DNA from 4 places in the Shewanella litorisediminis genome. Region 3 is predicted to be linked to each of the others. Evidence: predicted binding sites of a transcription regulator. Region 3 holds the regulator's gene; each other region holds the start of a gene.
The links. Region 3 encodes sigma-54, which starts transcription at its own class of promoters, with help from an activator protein. Its sites were predicted from a motif close to GTTGGCACGNNNNTNGNNT; they were not measured.

Region 1 (4,904 bases), 1.9 Mb from region 3:
CAAGCCATGTCCATGTACTTACGTACTCAATCCCTTGACCGGTCGCTTCCTGGTAACCGTTCCTGCTGCATCCCTGAGCGCTATCCGTATCGCGTCCTGCGTACTGATCCTTTCAGTACTGACTCCATCAACCGCTAATCCTTAACGGTGCTGTTCGTCCTGAACCTGTCCAGAATATCCTGCTGTCTTCCTGACTGAGGCGTCCTGCCTGTCCTTACCGCCAATGCGTCCATAGCTGGCGTTTGTCCCTGCGCGTCCTGCCGGGTGCGGCACCTTCAATGGCACCGATGGAAAAGGAACATCCTTATTCGTTTCGTGGTGCAAGCCATTCCCTGACTGCAATTGAAGTTTATCAAACAGAAAGAGAAAACGTGATGCAAGGCGCGTTGACTGCAGTCGGCGTTATTAACGCATCGGGAAAGAAACAAAGACAACCAGCTGATTATTAATAGTAAAATGAAAAAATCACGGCGAACTTCGAGTGAATCTAGCCGTATTATCCTACGCTGCGTGTGAGATATATCTCACACAACCTATAGAGATATATCTCATTAGGTATTTTGGCGTTGTCTACCGGAGATAAAATCCCACAACATTACCCAATCCCCCAAAAAACTGTACCAGGGATGACGAAATGTCGCAGGGCGATTTTTCTCAATAAAAAAGTGACCTATCCACGCAAATCCATACCCCACTACAGGCAACAACCAGGCCCACTGCCACTGACCCGAGATAAATAAAACCAATAACAGTATAAGCACCAGTGAAGAACCCAGGTAATGGAGCCCCCGGCAAAGCGGATGGGAATGCTCGCTCAGGTAATAGGGATAAAACTCGCTGAAACTGCTGAATCTAGGCTTCATTGGACTGCCTGCGATAAAACATGAGTTCGCCTTCCACCTTATCAAAATGAATAGGCCCAATGCTTTCAAAGCCATTGGATTGGAACAGATGTTTTTGTGAGGCTTGGCTGACAAATACGCCAATGCCATCCAATTCAGGCTGATCGTCACACCAGGACTGCACCGCTTTGAGCAGTTGCTGTCCATGACCTTTACCCTGCTCGGTGGGCGCCAGCGCGATAAATTGCAAAATACCACAGGCCTTGCCTGGGAGATGTTCCAGGATCTGGGCCTCTTTCTTCAATATCATCTGGGTTGACTGCCAACCTGTTCCCAGCAGCATTTTGAGGCGCCAGTGCCAATTTTTAGCATCGCCCAGAGGAGCATGCTGAGTGACCACACAGGCAATACCAATGAGGCGGTCTTCATCAAACCAGCCAACCAGTGTTTGCTCCTGTTGCCATAATTCGTTGAGTTCTTCGCGAATGGCTGCCCGGAGCTTTTGCTCATAGGATACCTTGTCATCGTAACCAAGGGTTTGCATAAAAAAGGGGTCATCATGGTATGCGTTATACAGAATTGAGGCAGCGACCCTCAAATCCTCCGCCGTAAGATAAACAGCGCGAAACCTTTCCTGAGTCTGGTGTTCCACTCTTGCTATTCCTTGATCCAGATCACACTCAAACCAATGTAACAAGCCCTACAAAAAGTGCAATTATTAATCGAGTTTGCCTTTTTAGCACGAGCAATCAATTATTAACCCATGGTGTCAGTCGGAGGAATACTATGGATACGACCCCCGTGGATCTCAGCCATTTATTTGAACAGTTGGGACTGGAGAGCAGCGATAAGGCCATCAGCCAGTTTATTGATAAACACACAATAGGCGCCGACCTGGCCATTTGGCAGGCCGACTTCTGGACACCGGCACAGGCCGGATTTTTAAGAGAGTCACTGGAAGTGGATGCCAACTGGTCAGAATTGATTGACCTGTTGGACACCCGGCTACGCAAATAAATCAGCCCTTGCGATAGGCCGTTTCGCCCCAGCCAACCAAGCGATTGTTGTGCAGTATCACAGGAGTGCATTCTTCTTTGGTGGTACTGCCGTCGCCGTGCAATCTGTGTGTGCGATAGAAAAACACCTGAACGTCTTTACCATCCGCTTGCCAGGCTTCATAAAAATCGGCATTGCCCATCAACGCCAGTACCTGGGACTTGTCCATTCCAAGACTAAGTTGAGTCAGATGCTCTCTGTTCTCAAGCTGCTTTTTTTCCCAATCCTGATAACCGCTGACACTCTCACCTACATTAACAACACAACCACCGAGCGCCAAACTCCCCGCCAACATCAAACCCAAATAAACTGATTTCATTCCTTTTCTCCTTATGATGACCGCTGTGATAAACTCACAGCCATAGCGGCCAAAGGTCAGCAAGAAACAAGCCAAAATATAATCCATTGTTTTAAATAGACTTATGTTTTCAGCTTGTGCATTTATTAAGGAATTTCACCAACTATGAGTCAAATTGAGCAGGTGCTGGCAGTGGCCCGTTCTTTAGAACTGAAAGGACTGGAGCCCAGCGTTGCCCTCATTAAGGCCAATCTGGCAAAGTCCGTCCCCATGCCTGTCATCATCAAGGGGCTGACCCAGTTCAAGCAACTCAGTCATGCCGACAAGGTAAAACTGACAACATCCATCCCCGAAGCAACAGAAGACGCACCAGCCTCAGAGCTTGATGCGCTGCAGCAGCGGGTTGCCATGCTTGAAACCCTGTGTCAGCAGTTGAATGAACGCATTAAGACACTTGAAGAGGGCAAACACTGATGTTTGTTTGCGAAGTACGATTTGAGTGTTTTGCAGACACCACCATCAGCGCGGCCCAGCATGCCATTAATCACCTGCTCGAGGCGTGGCGCGCCAACGGACAAATTCTCGGTCGCGAGTTTGCCGTCAGCTTTAATGACGGTGAATTTAGAGCCCGCCTGATGCTGCCGGCACAGGATAGTCTGGCCAACCGTCACAACAGTCCTTGGGCCAAAGCCGCACTGAAAGGACTCACGGATGCCAAGCTGCTTCCGCCACGGGAAAAACTGCTTGGGCAGGACATCAATGCCAATGAAAGCGCGACACAAACACCTGAGTGGCAGTTGCTTTACACCAGCTATGTGCACATGTGTTCTCCAGTGCGCAGTGGCGATAACCTGTTGCCAATCCCGCTTTACAAGTTGCCGGCGACCTTCAATGGCGATCACAAGCAGTTGATCCGCTGGCAAACCGAATGGCAGGCCTGCGACGAGTTACAGATGGCGTCGGCGACCAAGGCGGAATTTGCTGCATTGGATGAGCTCTGTAATGTCGGAAGCGATCTGTTTCGCCGTGGCTGGGATCTCAGGGGACGCATCGAATACCTCACCAAAATCCCAACCTATTACTACCTGTATCGGGTAGGAGGCACCAGTCTACAGGATGAGCAGGCACGCCCCTGTCCCCGTTGTGGCAGCGCGAGCTGGCGTTTGGACGAACCCCTGCTCGATATGTTTCATTTCCGCTGTGAGCCCTGCCGTATCGTGTCCAATCTGTCCTGGGACTATCAATAACACAGACCGGCTCCAACGAATCGAGCGAATCGAGCCAACAAAAAAGCGCCCTTGGGCGCCTTTTAGATTCTTGATACTGACATTTAGCGACCCGTCAGGTTGTGCCACATTCGCTTGAGACTGGCAAATATGCCGGGATGGGGCGTTGCGGCAACCGCATACTCTTCATGGCGCTGAGGGGGTGCCACCCGCGGGTTCAGCTGCTGCAAAAAGGCTTCCAGACTGTCTGCCAACTGTTCATGGGGCTCCTGGCCTGCGACCTCTCGCCAAACACTGCCATCGGCATTATTCACAGAAATCATTTCATCCACGTCGCCAATCAAGCCAATAAACCAGGTCTGGGGCTGCTTCAGCTGCTTTTTCATCATCAGGTGACCGAGTATGTTTTGCTGCAACAGTACAAAATCCTCTTCGTTCCAAATCTGGATCAGTTCCCCTTCTCCCCAGGGCGAGTCAAACTGAAGTGGACCGGCGAAGAGATGGCCATAAAAGCCGTTGATATCACTGTGTAATTCAATACCCATGGCATGGGATACATTATCGAATACCGCCGCTTCGTGCCTTGGCACCATCTGCCATGGCTGTGGCGCCTCGCTGTCGGCAATTGCGCCATCAGCCAGGCAAGGTGACATCCTGCCATGGGTAAAGCAACGGGGAAGTTCACCCAATCGCTCAACAAAGGCCGCCTTGTAGATTTCGTGAAATTTTGTCAGTGCTGCCAGACAAGACACTTAAGAACCGTCCAAACTAGGTTATAATGTGCCCCTATTTTGACACGGAAAGATGTTTGATGACACGAAATCACGATCCCTATAGTGGTGCCGCCGAGCTTGAGGGGCTGACCCTGGGTCAGGCCACTGAGTACCAGGCTGAGTATGCGCCATCACTGCTGCAAGGGGTTCCCAGAAAACTCAATCGGGATGCCATCGCCCTTACAGGCACTTTGCCTTTTCACGGAACCGACCTCTGGACCGGCTATGAGCTGTCCTGGCTGAACGCCAAGGGTAAGCCCATGGTGGCCATTCTGGATGTTCAGTTGGATGTGAACAGTGAAAACCTGATCGAGTCCAAATCCTTTAAGCTGTACCTCAACAGCTTCAACCAGACCCGCTTTGGCTCAGTTGAAGACGTCAGCCACACCCTGGAAAAGGACTTGGCCCAGTGCGCCAAAGGCGAGGTCAAAGTGAAGGTTATCGAGCCCAAGCACTTCGGCCTGGCCCGTATTGTAGAGCTGCCCGGTACCTGTATCGATGATCTGGACATTGAAGTCGACAACTACGACTTTAATCCCGACTACCTTGAAAACAGCACCGACGACAAACAGTTGGTGGCAGAGACGCTCAATTCCAACCTGCTTAAGTCAAACTGTCTTATCACCTCACAACCGGATTGGGGCAGTGTGATGATCCGTTACCAGGGGCCCAAGATAGACAGAGAGAAATTGCTGCGCTATCTCATCTC
Region 2 (4,904 bases), 900 kb from region 3:
CACCCATGTCGTTGGCTGACATTATCGCCCCGGTGCTGGCAACCTGTGAGCCCATCGCCGCAGATAAAGCCTGTGCCTTGCGGTTTCAGGATGAATCCCTTGGTGCAATGATGGCCGCTTCCCAGAGCGCATTGAGTTCAGCCATTAATAATCTTTTGATGAACAGCCTGGAAGCGGGGGCCCGCCACATACTGCTTCATGGCAGTGTGCACGATGGACGTCTGGTGCTGGCGGTGGTTGACGATGGCAAAGGATTGGAGTCGGGCAGCGAGCAGCAGGTCATGGAGCCCTTTTTCACCACCAAGGCACAGGGCACAGGCCTTGGACTTGCTGTGGTACAGACAGTGGTGCGTAACCACGGCGGTGAGCTGAAAATGCAATGTGCATCCAATCGTGGCTGCAGTGTCATGCTTAAATTCCCCGTGATTTCAGAAGATTCAGTAAAGGAGGTTAGCCATGCCTGAAGGCAGACTGCTACTTGTCGAGGACGATGCGTCTCTGCGCGAGGCACTGCTCGACACCCTGATGCTGGCGCAGTTTGACTGTGTGGCGCTGCCCAGTGCCGAAGAAGCCATTCTTGCGTTGAAAGAATCACGTTTTGATATGGTTATCAGCGACGTGCAGATGCAAGGCATAGGCGGCATGGGGCTGTTGGCCTACTTACGGCAGCATCATCCCAAAGTTCCCTTATTGCTGATGACAGCCTTCGCCACCATAGACAGCGCCGTGAGTGCCATCAAACTCGGTGCAGTGGATTATCTCGCCAAGCCGTTTTCACCCGAAGTGCTGCTTAATCAGGTCAGTCGCTACATGCCTGCACAAGCCGATACCGGTGCGCCTGTGGTTGCCGATGAGCGCAGTCAGGCGCTGCTTGCCCTCGCCGGGCGGGTGGCCAAGTCCGAGGCATCTGTGATGATCCTCGGGCCCTCAGGCTCAGGTAAAGAAGTGCTGGCACGCTATATCCATAAGCAAAGTTTGCGCTCAGATGGTCCCTTCGTGGCCATCAACTGCGCAGCCATCCCGGAAAACATGCTGGAAGCTACCCTGTTTGGTTATGAAAAAGGCGCCTTTACAGGAGCCTATCAGGCGTGTCCCGGAAAATTCGAGCAGGCCCAGGGTGGCACCTTGCTGCTGGATGAAATCTCCGAAATGGACCTGGGCTTGCAGGCGAAGTTGCTGCGGGTATTGCAGGAGCGGGAAGTCGAGCGCCTCGGTGGCCGTAAAACCATCAAGCTGGATGTGCGGGTACTTGCCACCTCCAACCGCGAGCTCAAGGCCATGGCGGAGCGGGGGGATTTCCGTGAAGACCTCTATTACCGTATCAACGTATTCCCACTGACCTGGCCGGCACTGAACCAGCGACCAAAGGACATTTTGCCGCTGGCGCGGCATTTGCTGGCCCGCCACGCAGAGCGTCTGGGGACAGAGGTTCCTGAATTTGATGAAGCAGCCTGTCGCAGATTGCTGGCGCATCGGTGGCCGGGGAATGTCCGAGAACTCGATAACGTGGTGCAGCGGGCGCTGATCCTGTCTGCCGGCGTTAAGATAGGTGTGCATGACATCATTATTGATGCCATGGATGTCACCCAAATCACCCACGAAGAAACGGCCATCAAGTCCGAGCCCGAAGGATTGGGGGATGAGCTCAAGGCCCAGGAACACGTGATAATCCTTGAGACCCTCAGCCAGTGCCGCGGCAGCCGCAAATTGGTGGCCGAGCGGCTGGGGATCAGTGCCAGAACCCTCAGGTATAAAATGGCCCGTATGCGGGAAATGGGTATTCAGCTACCTGCCTGATATTTGGGCAAAAACATCACAAAAAGCAGGCTTGGCCTGCTTTTTTAGTTTATTGGCAAGGCTTTTGCAGTACCCCGATATCAGCGATTTATCCCGTCAATTTCATGGCGAAGGGAGCAGCATATGCAAATAGGTCCATCTTCATTCATGCAGGAAATGCAGAAACTCCAGGGCGAACTCAGTCCTTCCATGGGTATTGAGCCACAACCGCTTCGTCAGGTCGGTAACACCAGTGGCGCTGACTTTGCCAGTCTGCTTGCCAATGCGGTAGGCCATGTGAATGAGTTGCAGCAAAACTCTTCAAGCCTGGCGACCAGACTCGACATGGGTGACACCCGTGTAACCCTGTCTGATACTGTCATTGCCCGGGAAAAATCCAGCGTCGCCTTTGAGGCAACGGTGCAGGTGCGTAACAAGCTGGTCGAAGCCTATAAAGAAATCATGAGCATGCCCGTTTAAAGCGGCCACTGAAGGATACTGAACGTGAGCACAGATATGATCGTCAGCACCGACAGCGGCATGAGCGGTGTACAACAGGAAAACAAATCCGGGATGCTGGGTAACCTCGGCAGCGCCGATATGCTGCGGCAGGTCACCATGATCCTGGCCCTTGCCATTTGTTTGGCATTGGCGGTGTTTGTCATGATGTGGGCACAGGAGCCTGAATATCGCCCCTTGGGTAAGTTTGAAGCCCAGGAAATGATCCAGGTGCTGGATGTGCTCGACAAAAACAAAATCCCCTATCAGGTGGATTTTGACGTGCTGCGAGTCCCCGAAGATAAGTATCAGGACATCCGGTTGCTGCTGAGCCGCAACGGTGTGGATGCAGCCAGTACCAGCAATCAGGACTTTCTGAGTCAGGACATGGGTTTTGGCGTGAGTCAGCGTCTGGAGCAGGCCAGACTCAAGCACAGTCAGGAGCAAAACCTCGCCCGCACCATCGAAGAGCTGAAAAGCGTCAGTCGTGCCAAAGTAATTCTGGCGCTGCCCAAAGAAAACGTGTTTGCCCGTAACCAGTCCAAAGCCAGCGCCACTGTGGTTGTCACCAGTCGTCGTGGTGGCCTTGGTCAGGAAGAAGTGGATGCCATTGTCGACATAGTGGCGTCTGCCGTACAGGGTCTGGAGCCTACCCGGGTGACAGTGACCGACTCCAACGGCCGTTTGCTGAACTCCGGCAGTCAGGACGGCGCTTCTGCCCGTGCCCGCCGTGAACTCGAGCTCGTCAAACAAAAAGAGGCCGAATACCGCGCCAAGGTTGATGCCATTTTGATGCCCATCCTGGGGCCCGAAAATTACACCTCTCAGGTGGATGTGACCATGGACTTTACCGCCGTGGAACAAACCGCCAAGCGTTTCAATCCGGATTTGCCGGCGGTACGCAGCGAAATGACCCTGGAAACCCAAACCAACGGTGAAGCCAATATGGGGATCCCGGGTGCGCTGTCGAATCAGCCGCCAATGGAGTCAAACATTCCCCAAACCCTGCAGGAAGCGCAGGAAAAGGCCCAGGCCAGTGGCAACTCACACCGTGAAGCAACCCGTAACTATGAGCTCGACACCACCATCAGCCACACCCGTCAACAGGTTGGCGTGGTGCGCCGGGTGAGTGTATCCGTGGCGGTGGACTATAAAACCGGTGAAGCCAACACCGAAGGTCAGGTAAATCGTGTTGCCCGCACCGAGGCCGAGCTTGCCAATATTCGTCGTCTGCTTGAAGGCGCCGTGGGTTTCAGTGGTCAGCGGGGTGACAGCATCGAAGTCGTCACAGTGCCCTTTATGGATCAGCTGGTTGAGGAAGTCCCAGAGCTGCCTATGTGGGAACAGCCCTGGTTCTGGAAGGCCATGAAACTGGCTTCCGGCTCTCTGGCAATCCTGGTGCTTATCCTCTTTGTTGTGCGGCCACTGCTGAAGAAACTGCTGCTCACCGACAAGGTCGATATGCCCGATGATGGCCGCCTGGGTCATGAACTGGCAGAGATTGAAGATCAGTTTGCCGCAGACACACTGGGCATGCTCAATGCCAGCGATGCAGAATACAGCTATGCCGACGATGGCTCTATTCTCATCCCGAATCTGCACAAAGATGATGATATGATTAAGGCTATCCGCGCTCTGGTTGCCAACGAACCTGAGCTTTCCACTCAAGTCGTGAAGAATTGGTTGCAACAGGACAATGGCTGAAAATAAAGAAAAATCCGAATCCGGTTTCAAAGTCAGCAACTTAAGCGGCGTTGAAAAAACTGCCATTCTGCTGCTGAGCCTGAGTGAGGCCGATGCCGCCTCTATCCTTAAGCACCTTGAGCCCAAACAGGTGCAAAAGGTGGGTATGGCCATGGCGGCGCTTGAAGACTTTGGTCAGGAAAAAGTTATCGCGGTGCACAAGCAGTTTCTGGATGACATTCAGAAATTCTCCTCCATCGGTTTTAACAGTGAGGAGTTTGTCCGCAAGGCGCTGACGGCGGCCCTGGGTGAAGACAAGGCCGGTAACCTGATTGAACAGATCATCATGGGCAGCGGTGCCAAGGGTTTGGATTCACTGAAATGGATGGACGCCCGTCAGGTGGCCACCATTATCCAGAATGAACACCCGCAAATTCAAACCATTGTGCTCTCCTATCTTGAGCCAGACCAGGCCGCGGAGATTTTCTCCCAGTTCCCGGAAAACACCCGTCTGGATCTCCTGATGCGGATTGCCAACCTCGAAGAGGTGCAGCCCGCGGCCCTGCAGGAGCTGAACGACATCATGGAGAAGCAATTTGCCGGTCAGGGTGGTGCTCAGGCGGCCAAGATGGGCGGCCTGAAGGCCGCGGCCAACATCATGAACTACCTGGATACCGCCATCGAAAGTCAGCTCATGGAAACCATGCGCGAAACCGACGAAGAAATGGCGCAGCAAATTCAGGATCTGATGTTTGTGTTCGAAAACCTTATCGATGTGGACGACCGTGGTATCCAAACCTTGCTGCGTGAAGTGCAGCAGGATGTGCTGATGAAGGCGCTCAAGGGTGCCGATGAGCCGCTTAAAGACAAGATCCTCGGCAATATGTCCAAGCGCGCAGCCGAGCTGCTGCGTGATGATCTCGAAGCCATGGGCCCAATCCGTATCA
Region 3 (4,904 bases):
AATTGCCGCGGCCAACAGTTATGCCGACCTGAAAAACAAACGCATCGTTTACGAAGGCCCGGTTACCCTGACCCAGGGCAGCCTGGTGCTGAAGGCCGGAGAACTGAGCTCCTTTACCGACGAGAAAAGCGGCAAGCGTATTCTGCTCGCCAAGGGTAACCCTGCCACCTACAGCCAGCAGGTTGAAGATGGCCGCACAGTGCATGCCAGCGCCGAAGAAATCAGCTACAACATCGACAGTCGCGTTATGAGCCTCAAAGGCAACGCCAAGGTCGAGCAGGATGGCAGCCAGGTCAGTGCCGACTCCATCGTATACGACATCGAAAAGCAGCAGCTCACCTCCCAAAGCAGCGGTAAAAAAGACGACAGGGTTATCACCATCATCAAGCCCGAAAATTACCAGCAGGATCTGCAGGATAAGGGCAAGACAGAGCAACCTCAGCAAGAGAAACAACAATGACCCAACTGACCCTGAAGGCCAGTAATCTCGCCAAGAGTTACAAAAACCGCCAGGTTGTCAAAAACGTCAGCCTCACCGTCAACACCGGTCAGGTAGTCGGCTTGCTGGGCCCCAACGGCGCCGGAAAAACCACCACCTTTTACATGGTGGTCGGCCTGGTGCAGAGCGATAAGGGCAGCATACATATCAATGACGATGACCTGACGCTGGATCCCATGCACCTGCGGGCCCGCAAAGGCATTGGCTACCTGCCACAGGAAGCCAGCATCTTTCGCAAGCTCTCGGTGCGTGACAACATCATGGCCGTATTGCAGATGCGCAAAGAGCTGAATGCCGATGAGCGCGAAGAGTCGTTGGAGCAGCTGCTGGAAGAGTTTCACATCACCCACATTCGCGACAATCTGGGGATGTCACTCTCAGGTGGCGAACGTCGCCGGGTCGAGATTGCCCGGGCACTCGCCGCCAACCCCAGATTTATCCTGCTCGATGAACCCTTCGCCGGTGTTGACCCCATTTCCGTTATCGATATCAAAAAGATTATCGAGCAACTCAAAAATCGTGGCCTCGGAGTCCTTATCACCGACCACAACGTGAGGGAAACCCTCGATGTCTGCGAAAAGGCGTATATCGTCAGCCACGGTAATTTGATTGCTGAAGGCACCCCTGCCGAAATCCTCGACAATCAGCAGGTGCGTGCAGTGTACTTGGGTGAGCAATTCAGGCTATAGTTAATTAACAAAGCCCCCTTCTCATATCCGGAGAATCAGGGTGGTAAATCACCGGATAACCTGATAGAAAAGCTTTCTACCTGAATAATTTAGTGAAGGATTCGCAGTACAATGAAAGCGTCGCTCCAGCTAAAACTGGGACAACAACTCACAATGACGCCACAGTTGCAGCAGGCCATTCGCCTGCTTCAACTCTCTTCGCTTGAACTGCAACAGGAAATTCAGCAAGCCCTCGACGCCAATCCTCTGTTGGAAATGGACGACGAACTGGGCAGCGATCAGTTTGATGCCGATGACGGCGATAAAGAATTTGACGACCAGTTCAACCAGGAGTCCGTATCAGACGATGCCAGTGACACCGCCTCACTGGAAACTTCAGACGCCCTCAACCAACAGTCCATGCCAGACGAACTCCCGATGGACACCACCTGGGATGAAGTCTTTACGGCTGCCCCCGTCTCCGGCCCCGGGATCCGTGGCGAAGATGATATGCCGTTTCAGGGCGAAACCAGTGAAGGCCTGTACGAACATCTGGAATGGCAGAAAAATCTCACCCCTTTTTCCGATACCGATCTGGCCATTGCCACTGCCATCATAGATGCCATCGATGACAAGGGGTATCTGACCCAAAGTCTTGAAGAAATTCTCGAGGCCGTGGGCGATGAAGAGGTTGAGCTGGATGAAGTTGAGGCCGTACTCAAACGTATTCAGCATTTCGACCCCATCGGGGTGGCTGCCCGAGATTTGGCGGAGTGCCTGCTCATTCAGCTTGGGCAGTTTCCGCCAGACACCCCCCATCTGGACAATGCCAAGCTGCTTATCCGTGACCATCTGGATTTGATTGCCAACCGCGACTTCCGCACCCTGATGCGAAAAACCCGCCTCAAGGAAGAAGAGCTCAGAGACGCAATCGTCCTTATCCAGGGGCTGAATCCCCGTCCCGGCGAGTCTGTCACCAGTACCAAAGACGAGTATGTCATTCCCGATGTCTCGGTCAGTAAAAAAAATGGCCGTTGGGTTGTAGAGCTTAATCCCGATTGTATGCCTAAACTGAGTGTGAACCAGCAATATGCCGCCATGGCGCGCACCAGTCGTAATCAGGCCGACAGCCAGTTTATCCGCGGGCATTTGCAAGAGGCCAAGTGGTTTATCAAGAGTCTGGAGAGCCGCAACGACACCCTGCTGAAAGTCGCCAACTGCATAGTGCAGTTCCAGCAGGGCTTTTTTGAGTATGGTGAAGAGGCCATGAAACCCATGGTGCTCAACGATATCGCCGAAGCGGTAGAGATGCACGAATCCACCATCTCACGGGTTACCACCCAAAAGTACATGCATACCCCAAGGGGTATCTTTGAACTCAAGTATTTTTTCTCCAGCCACGTCGGGACCGAAGATGGCGGAGAATGCTCATCTACTGCCATCCGTGCCTTTATCAAGAAGCTGGTGGCAGCAGAAAATCAGAAGAAACCATTAAGCGACAGCAAAATGGCGGAACTTCTGGCAGAACAAGGAATCAACGTTGCAAGACGCACTATCGCCAAATACCGAGAGGCGATGCTGATCCCACCGTCGAACCAACGTAAGAGTTTATAACCCACCCAAGGTCTTTGGAGGAAAGTGTCTATGCAAATCAATCTGACTGGGCATCATATCGAAATCACTGATTCACTGCGTAACTACGTAGAGAGCAAGTTCTCCAAGCTTGAACGCCATTTCGAACAGATCAATAATGTCCACGTTGTTCTCAATGTTCAGAAATTGCAGCAAATCGCAGAAGCCAAGCTTCACCTCAACGGTGGCGAGGTATTCGCCACTTCAGAACATGAAGACATGTACGCCGCCATTGACGCCCTAATTGATAAATTGGACCGTCAGGTTATTAAACACAAAGAGAAACTGACCAAACATTAACGATGGAACTAAGTACCATCCTGGCGCCGGAGTGCACTAGCTGTGCCACTCCGGGCAGCAAGAAAAAGGTGCTGGAGCTGATTAGCGATCTCGCTGCTGCCCAGAATCCCTCCCTCTCGTCACAAGAGATATTCGAAAGCCTGCTGGCCCGTGAAAAAATGGGCAGCACTGGTATTGGCAATGGTATTGCCATTCCCCATGGCCGCCTTGGCACCATAGACAAGCCTGTGGCTGTGCTTATCAAGTGTGAAGAAGCCATAGGTTATGACGCCATTGATAAGCAGCCGGTGGATATTCTGTTTGCTTTGCTGGTGCCGTCGGACCAGTGTCAGCAACATCTCAGCACCCTGGCCGCCATGGCCGAAAAGCTGAATGACAAGCAGATCCTCAAGCAGCTGCGCAAGAGTCACGATGAAAAGGAACTTTATCAGGTAATCACCGGATGAAACTCGTTATAGTCTCCGGGCGCTCAGGCTCCGGAAAGTCGGTAGCCCTCAGGGTACTGGAAGACTTGGGCTACTACTGCGTCGATAATTTGCCACTGCAGCTGATTGGGCCACTGCTTGCCCAGCTTAAGGGCAATAACGACAAGGTCGCCATCAGTATCGATATCCGCAATATGCCGGAGCAGGAAAAGGCCCTCGAAAAAGAGCTGGCAAGGCTCCCCGAAGGCGTAGAGCTCACCAGCTTTTTCCTTAACTCCAGCGACAAGGTGCTGCTGAAACGCTACAGCGAAACCCGCCGTTTGCATCCCTTGTCCCGCAGCAAGGTCTCACTGCAGGAAGCCATCAAGCTTGAAGGCAAGATGTTGGCCCCCATCTCCAACATGGTCGACCACTTCATAGATACCTCCAATCTGAATGTCTACGAACTGGCCGATGCCGTCAGGCAAATATTGCTTGGCCGCACCGACAAAGAGCTGGTGATCATCTTCGAATCCTTCGGCTTCAAGCATGGCATGCCCACAGAAGCGGATTTTATGTTTGACGCCCGCTTTCTGCCCAATCCCCATTGGGAACCGGAGCTTAGGCCCCTTACAGGTCTGGATGAGCCGGTTAAGCTGTTTTTAGAGCGCCAGGTCCTGGTCAACAAGTACATCTGGCAAATCGAAAACCTGCTGGAAACCTGGTTGCCCCACCTCGAGCGCAATAACCGCAGTTACCTCACCATCGCCATTGGCTGCACCGGTGGTCAACACCGCTCTGTGTACATCGCCGAGCAGCTTGCCAAACGCTTCGCCAACTCTCACCACAAGGTTGAGGCCCGCCACCGGGAACTGAATGCCAAAACTTGAACGTGACGTCACCATAGTCAATAAGCTGGGCCTGCACGCCCGTGCCGCCACCAAACTGGCGGTATTGGCATCGGAATTCAAGGCCAGTGTAACCCTGGTTCAGGGCACCAAACAGGCCTCGGCCGCCAGCGTACTGGGCCTCTTGATGCTTGAGTCCGGCATGGGAAAAACCATCCATATTATTGCCGAAGGTGAGGACGCAGAGCAGGCCATGGATGCCGTGTGTAACCTCATCAACGCCCGCTTCGACGAAGACTGCTGAGCCGGCTTCGTTTCGTCCATCCCCTTAAATTTGCTAATATATCTCCCAATTCATCTCTTGGGGGAAAGCGATGGCTGTCGAACTTCTTGATAACGAACAAACCGAGCTGCTGCTGAATCGGCTCAACGAAGCCCTGGGCAGCGGCATGTTTGTGCACGTGCGCCAGATGCTGCTTAACATGGCGGCGTCCGACATCGCCCTGGTGCTCGAATCCTCTCCCCCCCGCACCCGTCAGGTACTGTGGCAACT
Region 4 (4,904 bases), 370 kb from region 3:
GAAGGCACCTGGCATGTGATGCTCAAAGCCTACAGCGCTTATTCGGATTTAAGCCTCACCGGCAGCTTTGATGTGTCGACCCCAACCCCCAATCAGCCACCGGTCTCAAGCTTCAGCGCCAGTTTCAATGGTGCGACCGGCCAGTTTATGTCCAGCGCCAGCGACAGTGACGGCCAGTTGGTGAGCTGGCAGTGGCACTTTGGCGATGGCAGCACCGGCAACGGCGCGAACATCAGCCACAGCTACGCCCAGTCGGGCAACTACACAGTCACCCTGACTGTGACCGATGATGACGGCGCCGGCGCCAGCAGCAGCCAAAGCTTCGATGTGACTGTGCCAGAGCCGCCCCAGGGTGATATTGAACTCACGGTCACCAAGGCCACCAAGTCGCGTCTTGGCAGTGTTTATGTGGCTCTCAGTTGGGATACTGGCTCGGGCAACTACCGTGTGCTGCGTGATGGTGTGGAAATTGGCACAACCAGCCGCACCAGCTATACCGACAGATTCAAGGTCGGCAAAAATGAGGCTGTCTCGGTCAGCTATCAGGTATGCGACAACAGCAATGCCTGCTCCCAAATGGTGCAGGTCAATCTGTAAAAACAAAAACCCCCGGCAAGCCGGGGGTTTTCTTTGGTCCGTTATCGGGGATTAGCCCTGACGACTGGCACGCTTACGGTCGTTCTCAGTCAGGAACTTCTTACGTACGCGGATGCTCAGCGGAGTCACTTCTACCAGTTCGTCGTCATCGATGAACTCCAGTGCCTGTTCCAGAGTCAGCTGGATATGCGGAGTCAACACCTGAGCTTCATCGGTACCAGAGGCACGCATGTTGGTCAGCTGCTTGCCCTTGAGGCAGTTTACGGTCAGGTCGTTTGAACGGCTGTGGATACCGATTACCTGGCCTTCGTAAACTTCAGCGGCGTGGCCAATCATCAGACGACCACGGTCCTGCAGACCGAACAGAGCGAAGGTCAGAGCCTTACCGGTGGCGTTGGAGATCAGTACGCCGTTGTTGCGCTGACCGATATCGCCACCCTTGTATGGACCGTAATGGTCGAACGTGTGGTACAGAAGACCGGTACCAGAGGTCGCAGTCATGAACTCGGTCTGGAAGCCAATCAGGCCACGGCTTGGGATAACGAAGTCGATACGTACACGACCCTTGCCGTCCAGCTGCATGTCTTTCATGTCAGCCTTACGGGTACCCAGCTTTTCAATCACAGTGCCCTGATGATCTTCTTCCACGTCAACGGTCAGCTGCTCATATGGCTCGCACTTCTCACCGTCGATTTCCTTGATGATTACTTCCGGACGGGATACCGCCAGCTCGTAACCTTCACGGCGCATGTTTTCAATCAGGATAGACAGGTGCAGTTCACCACGGCCAGACACGCGGAAACGGTCAGGGCTGTCGGTTTCTTCTACACGCAGGGCCACGTTGTGTACCAGTTCCTGTTGCAGACGCTCAAGGATGTTACGTGAAGTCACGTACTTACCTTCTTTACCGGCAAACGGAGAGGTGTTTACCTGGAAGGTCATGGTCAGGGTTGGCTCGTCTACAGACAGCGGAGGCAGAGCCTCAACGTTGCCCACGGCGCAAATGGTGTCAGAAATCTTCAGCTCACCCAGACCTGTCACGGCAACGATGTCACCGGCGTTGGCGGTGGCCACTTCGTGACGCTCCAGACCCATGTAACCCAGCACCTGGCCAATTTTACCGTTACGGGTTTTGCCGTCAGCACCCACCACAGTCACCTGTTGGTTGGTCTTGACGCTGCCGCGCTTGATGCGGCCTACACCGATAACGCCCACGTAGCTGTTGTAGTCCAGCTGAGAGATCTGCATCTGGAAGGCGCCTTCGGCGTCGGCATCCGGAGGAGACACTTTCTCAACGATGGTCTGGAACAGTGGGGTCATGTCTTCGCTCGGCTCATCGGGATCCAGAGTGGCGAAGCCATTCAGGGCCGAAGCGTAAACGATAGGGAAATCCAGCTGTTCGTCGGTGGCACCCAGGTTGTCGAACAGGTCAAATACCTGATCGATTACCCAATCAGGACGGGCACCGGGACGGTCAATTTTGTTGATAACCACGATGGGCTTGAGGCCCTGGGCGAATGCCTTCTTGGTTACGAAACGGGTCTGTGGCATCGGGCCGTCAACGGCATCCACCAGCAACAGAACAGAGTCCACCATAGACAGTACACGCTCTACCTCACCGCCGAAGTCGGCGTGACCGGGTGTGTCTACGATATTGATACGGTAGTCATTCCACTTGATGGCAGTGTTCTTCGCCAGAATGGTGATGCCACGCTCTTTTTCCAGGTCATTGGAGTCCATCACGCGCTCAGTGGCTTCGCCACGGCTTTCCAGGGTGCCGGACTGGGAGAGCAGCTTGTCAACCAGGGTAGTTTTACCATGGTCAACGTGGGCAATAATGGCGATGTTACGCAAATTTTCTAACACGGTTAGCCTCTTACCATCTTGTTTCAGTGTGCGATGTTCCTATGTGGGCGCGCCCAGGAACGGCCGGCATTCTTGCCGGCGGGGGTGGGAATATGACGTTTTTCTGAACTATTCCCCAGCCCCTTGCGTTAAAAAGCGTGCCATTCTACTCTAGCAGCGTCCTCACGGACAGGATTATTTTTTGGCCGTTTGGGAGAGCCAGGCCTTGCCCGACTGCACCTTTATCATGCACAGCCACAGTGCGCGCACCAATGCGGTGCAGCTACTGCGCCATTTTGGTGCAACCCCTGTCCATTCTGGCCATCAGCCTAACATCACTTCCTTTTTAATCAGCAAGTTAGAATCTTGGCACGTTACTGGCTTTATCTATGCCAAGTTTCGGTGCAGCCCGCAAAGCCCACCGTCGACAAAGCAATGATAGTAAGGGAAGACCCTTTACCCTACCGGAGACTCAAGCATGTCAGTTGAAAATGTGTTGAAGCAGTTGAAAGACCTGGAAGTGAAGTTCGTGGATCTGCGCTTTACCGATACCAAGGGTAAAGAACAGCACGTGTCTATTCCAACGCATCAGGTAGATGCCGACTTCTTTGAAGACGGTAAAATGTTCGACGGCTCTTCCATCGCCGGTTGGAAAGGTATCAACGAGTCAGACATGGTGCTGATGCCAGATGCAACCACCTTCGTACTGGATCCTTTCACCGAAGAAACCACTGCCATCATCCGCTGTGACATCCTCGAGCCAGGCACCATGACCGGCTACGATCGTGACCCACGCTCCATTGCCAAGAAGGCCGAAGAGTACCTGCGCTCTACCGGCATCGCCGATACCGTACTGGTAGGCCCAGAGCCAGAATTCTTCCTGTTCGACGACGTGCGCTTCGGCACCGACATGAGCGGTACCTTCGTGAAGATCGACTCCAAAGAAGCTGCCTGGAACTCAGGTACCAGCTACGAAGAAGGCAACACTGGTCACCGTCCATTCGTGAAAGGCGGTTACTTCCCGGTTGCGCCTGTGGACTCTTCTCAGGACCTGCGCTCTGCCATGTGTCTGGTGCTTGAGGAAATGGGTCAGGTGGTTGAAGCTCACCACCACGAAGTGGCCACTGCCGGTCAGAACGAAATCGCTACCCGTTTCAACACCCTGACCAAGAAAGCCGACGAGATCCAGATCCTGAAGTACGTGGTACACAACATGGCCCACGCCTACGGCAAGACTGCGACCTTCATGCCCAAGCCAATCGTTGGCGACAACGGCTCTGGTATGCACGTGCACCAGTCTCTGGCCAAAGATGGCGTAAACCTGTTTGCCGGTGACAAGTACGGCGGTCTGTCTGAAACTGCCCTGTACTACATTGGCGGTATCATCAAGCACGCCCGTGCCCTGAACGCCTTCACCAACCCAAGCACCAACTCTTACAAGCGTCTGGTTCCACACTTCGAAGCACCTGTAATGCTGGCTTACTCTGCCCGCAACCGCTCTGCTTCTATCCGTATCCCTGTGGTACCAAGCCCGAAAGCCCGTCGTATCGAGACCCGCTTCCCAGACCCAACTGCCAACCCATACCTGGGCTTCGCGGCTCTGCTGATGGCCGGTCTGGACGGTATCCAGAACAAGATCCACCCTGGCGATGCCATGGATAAGGATCTGTACGATCTGCCAGCTGAAGAAGCGGCCGAGATCCCAACTGTAGCCGAGTCTCTGGACGTGGCTCTGGCGGCTCTGGATGCAGACCGTGAGTTCCTTACCAAGGGTGGCGTATTCAGCAACGACTTCATCGACTCTTACATCCGTCTGAAGACTGCTGAAGCCGAGCGCGTGAACCGCACTACTCACCCACTCGAGTTCGAAATGTATTACAGCCTGTAATACCCTGCAAAACCGTCGCCTTTATCTGCTGTCAGAAAGTCAGCAGATAAGGTAGGCGGAAAACAAAAAAGACGCCCCGGACTCAGGTCCGGGGCGTTTATTTTGGGCTTCTGGCGACGGTGACAACACCGAAGGCAACCAAGCGGCCTCCAGCTTGCTACTTCCCTTCCAGTACGCCCCGTACACATTCAATAAAGCGCTGTATATCCGCTTCATCGTTATAGAGATGCGGTGACACACGCATACCGTAGCGACGATTGTCGACACTGATACCGGCCTCATTGAGGGCAGCCATCACGGCTGCAGTGTTGTCACCGAATTGCAGAATGGCAGTGCCACTGCGGCTGTGTGCCTGTGAAGGGCCTGCACCATACTGGTGCATCTCATCATAAAGCATTGAAACCCAAGCCTGATTGTGCGCCCTCACCTTATCGGCACCCAAGGCAGCAAACCAGCCGATACTGTGGGCACCAATCACGTAAGGCGCCACAGAGGGGGTTCCACCCCAGAATCGCAGCGCCGATGGATGATAGCGAAAATCGTGGATATTGAACTCGAAGGGGTTTTCATGGGA

Region 1: JQC75_RS05495 (DUF3192 domain-containing protein) is a predicted target of sigma-54. The motif match lies at 2,275-2,293, and genes of this name have one in related genera.
Region 2: fliE (flagellar hook-basal body complex protein FliE) is a predicted target of sigma-54. The motif match lies at 1,849-1,867, and genes of this name have one in related genera.
Region 4: glnA (glutamate--ammonia ligase) is a predicted target of sigma-54. The motif match lies at 2,808-2,826, and genes of this name have one in related genera.

The regions. Positions count from the first base shown of each region.
Region 1 is NZ_CP069213.1:1,249,320-1,254,223, reverse strand. It holds gene JQC75_RS05515 (hypothetical protein) at 279-449, shown strand; gene JQC75_RS05510 (Mpo1-like protein) at 552-863, opposite strand; gene JQC75_RS05505 (GNAT family N-acetyltransferase) at 853-1,494, opposite strand; gene JQC75_RS05500 (DUF2789 domain-containing protein) at 1,629-1,859, shown strand; gene JQC75_RS05495 (DUF3192 domain-containing protein) at 1,861-2,217, opposite strand; gene JQC75_RS05490 (hypothetical protein) at 2,362-2,670, shown strand; gene JQC75_RS05485 (Zn-ribbon-containing protein) at 2,670-3,443, shown strand; gene syd (SecY-interacting protein) at 3,527-4,174, opposite strand; gene queF (NADPH-dependent 7-cyano-7-deazaguanine reductase QueF) at 4,234-4,904, shown strand, end outside.
Region 2 is NZ_CP069213.1:2,684,739-2,689,642, reverse strand. It holds gene JQC75_RS11825 (sensor histidine kinase) at 1-464, shown strand, start outside; gene JQC75_RS11820 (sigma-54-dependent transcriptional regulator) at 457-1,797, shown strand; gene fliE (flagellar hook-basal body complex protein FliE) at 1,921-2,256, shown strand; gene fliF (flagellar basal-body MS-ring/collar protein FliF) at 2,293-3,978, shown strand; gene fliG (flagellar motor switch protein FliG) at 3,971-4,904, shown strand, end outside.
Region 3 is NZ_CP069213.1:3,589,328-3,594,231, forward strand. It holds gene lptA (lipopolysaccharide transport periplasmic protein LptA) at 1-460, shown strand, start outside; gene lptB (LPS export ABC transporter ATP-binding protein) at 457-1,188, shown strand; gene JQC75_RS15880 (RNA polymerase factor sigma-54) at 1,300-2,781, shown strand; gene hpf (ribosome hibernation promoting factor) at 2,812-3,099, shown strand; gene ptsN (PTS IIA-like nitrogen regulatory protein PtsN) at 3,102-3,545, shown strand; gene rapZ (RNase adapter RapZ) at 3,542-4,393, shown strand; gene JQC75_RS15900 (HPr family phosphocarrier protein) at 4,380-4,655, shown strand; gene mgtE (magnesium transporter) at 4,726-4,904, shown strand, end outside.
Region 4 is NZ_CP069213.1:3,963,582-3,968,485, forward strand. It holds gene JQC75_RS17560 (M20/M25/M40 family metallo-hydrolase) at 1-597, shown strand, start outside; gene typA (translational GTPase TypA) at 649-2,463, opposite strand; gene glnA (glutamate--ammonia ligase) at 2,921-4,330, shown strand; gene JQC75_RS17575 (aminotransferase class V-fold PLP-dependent enzyme) at 4,488-4,904, opposite strand, start outside.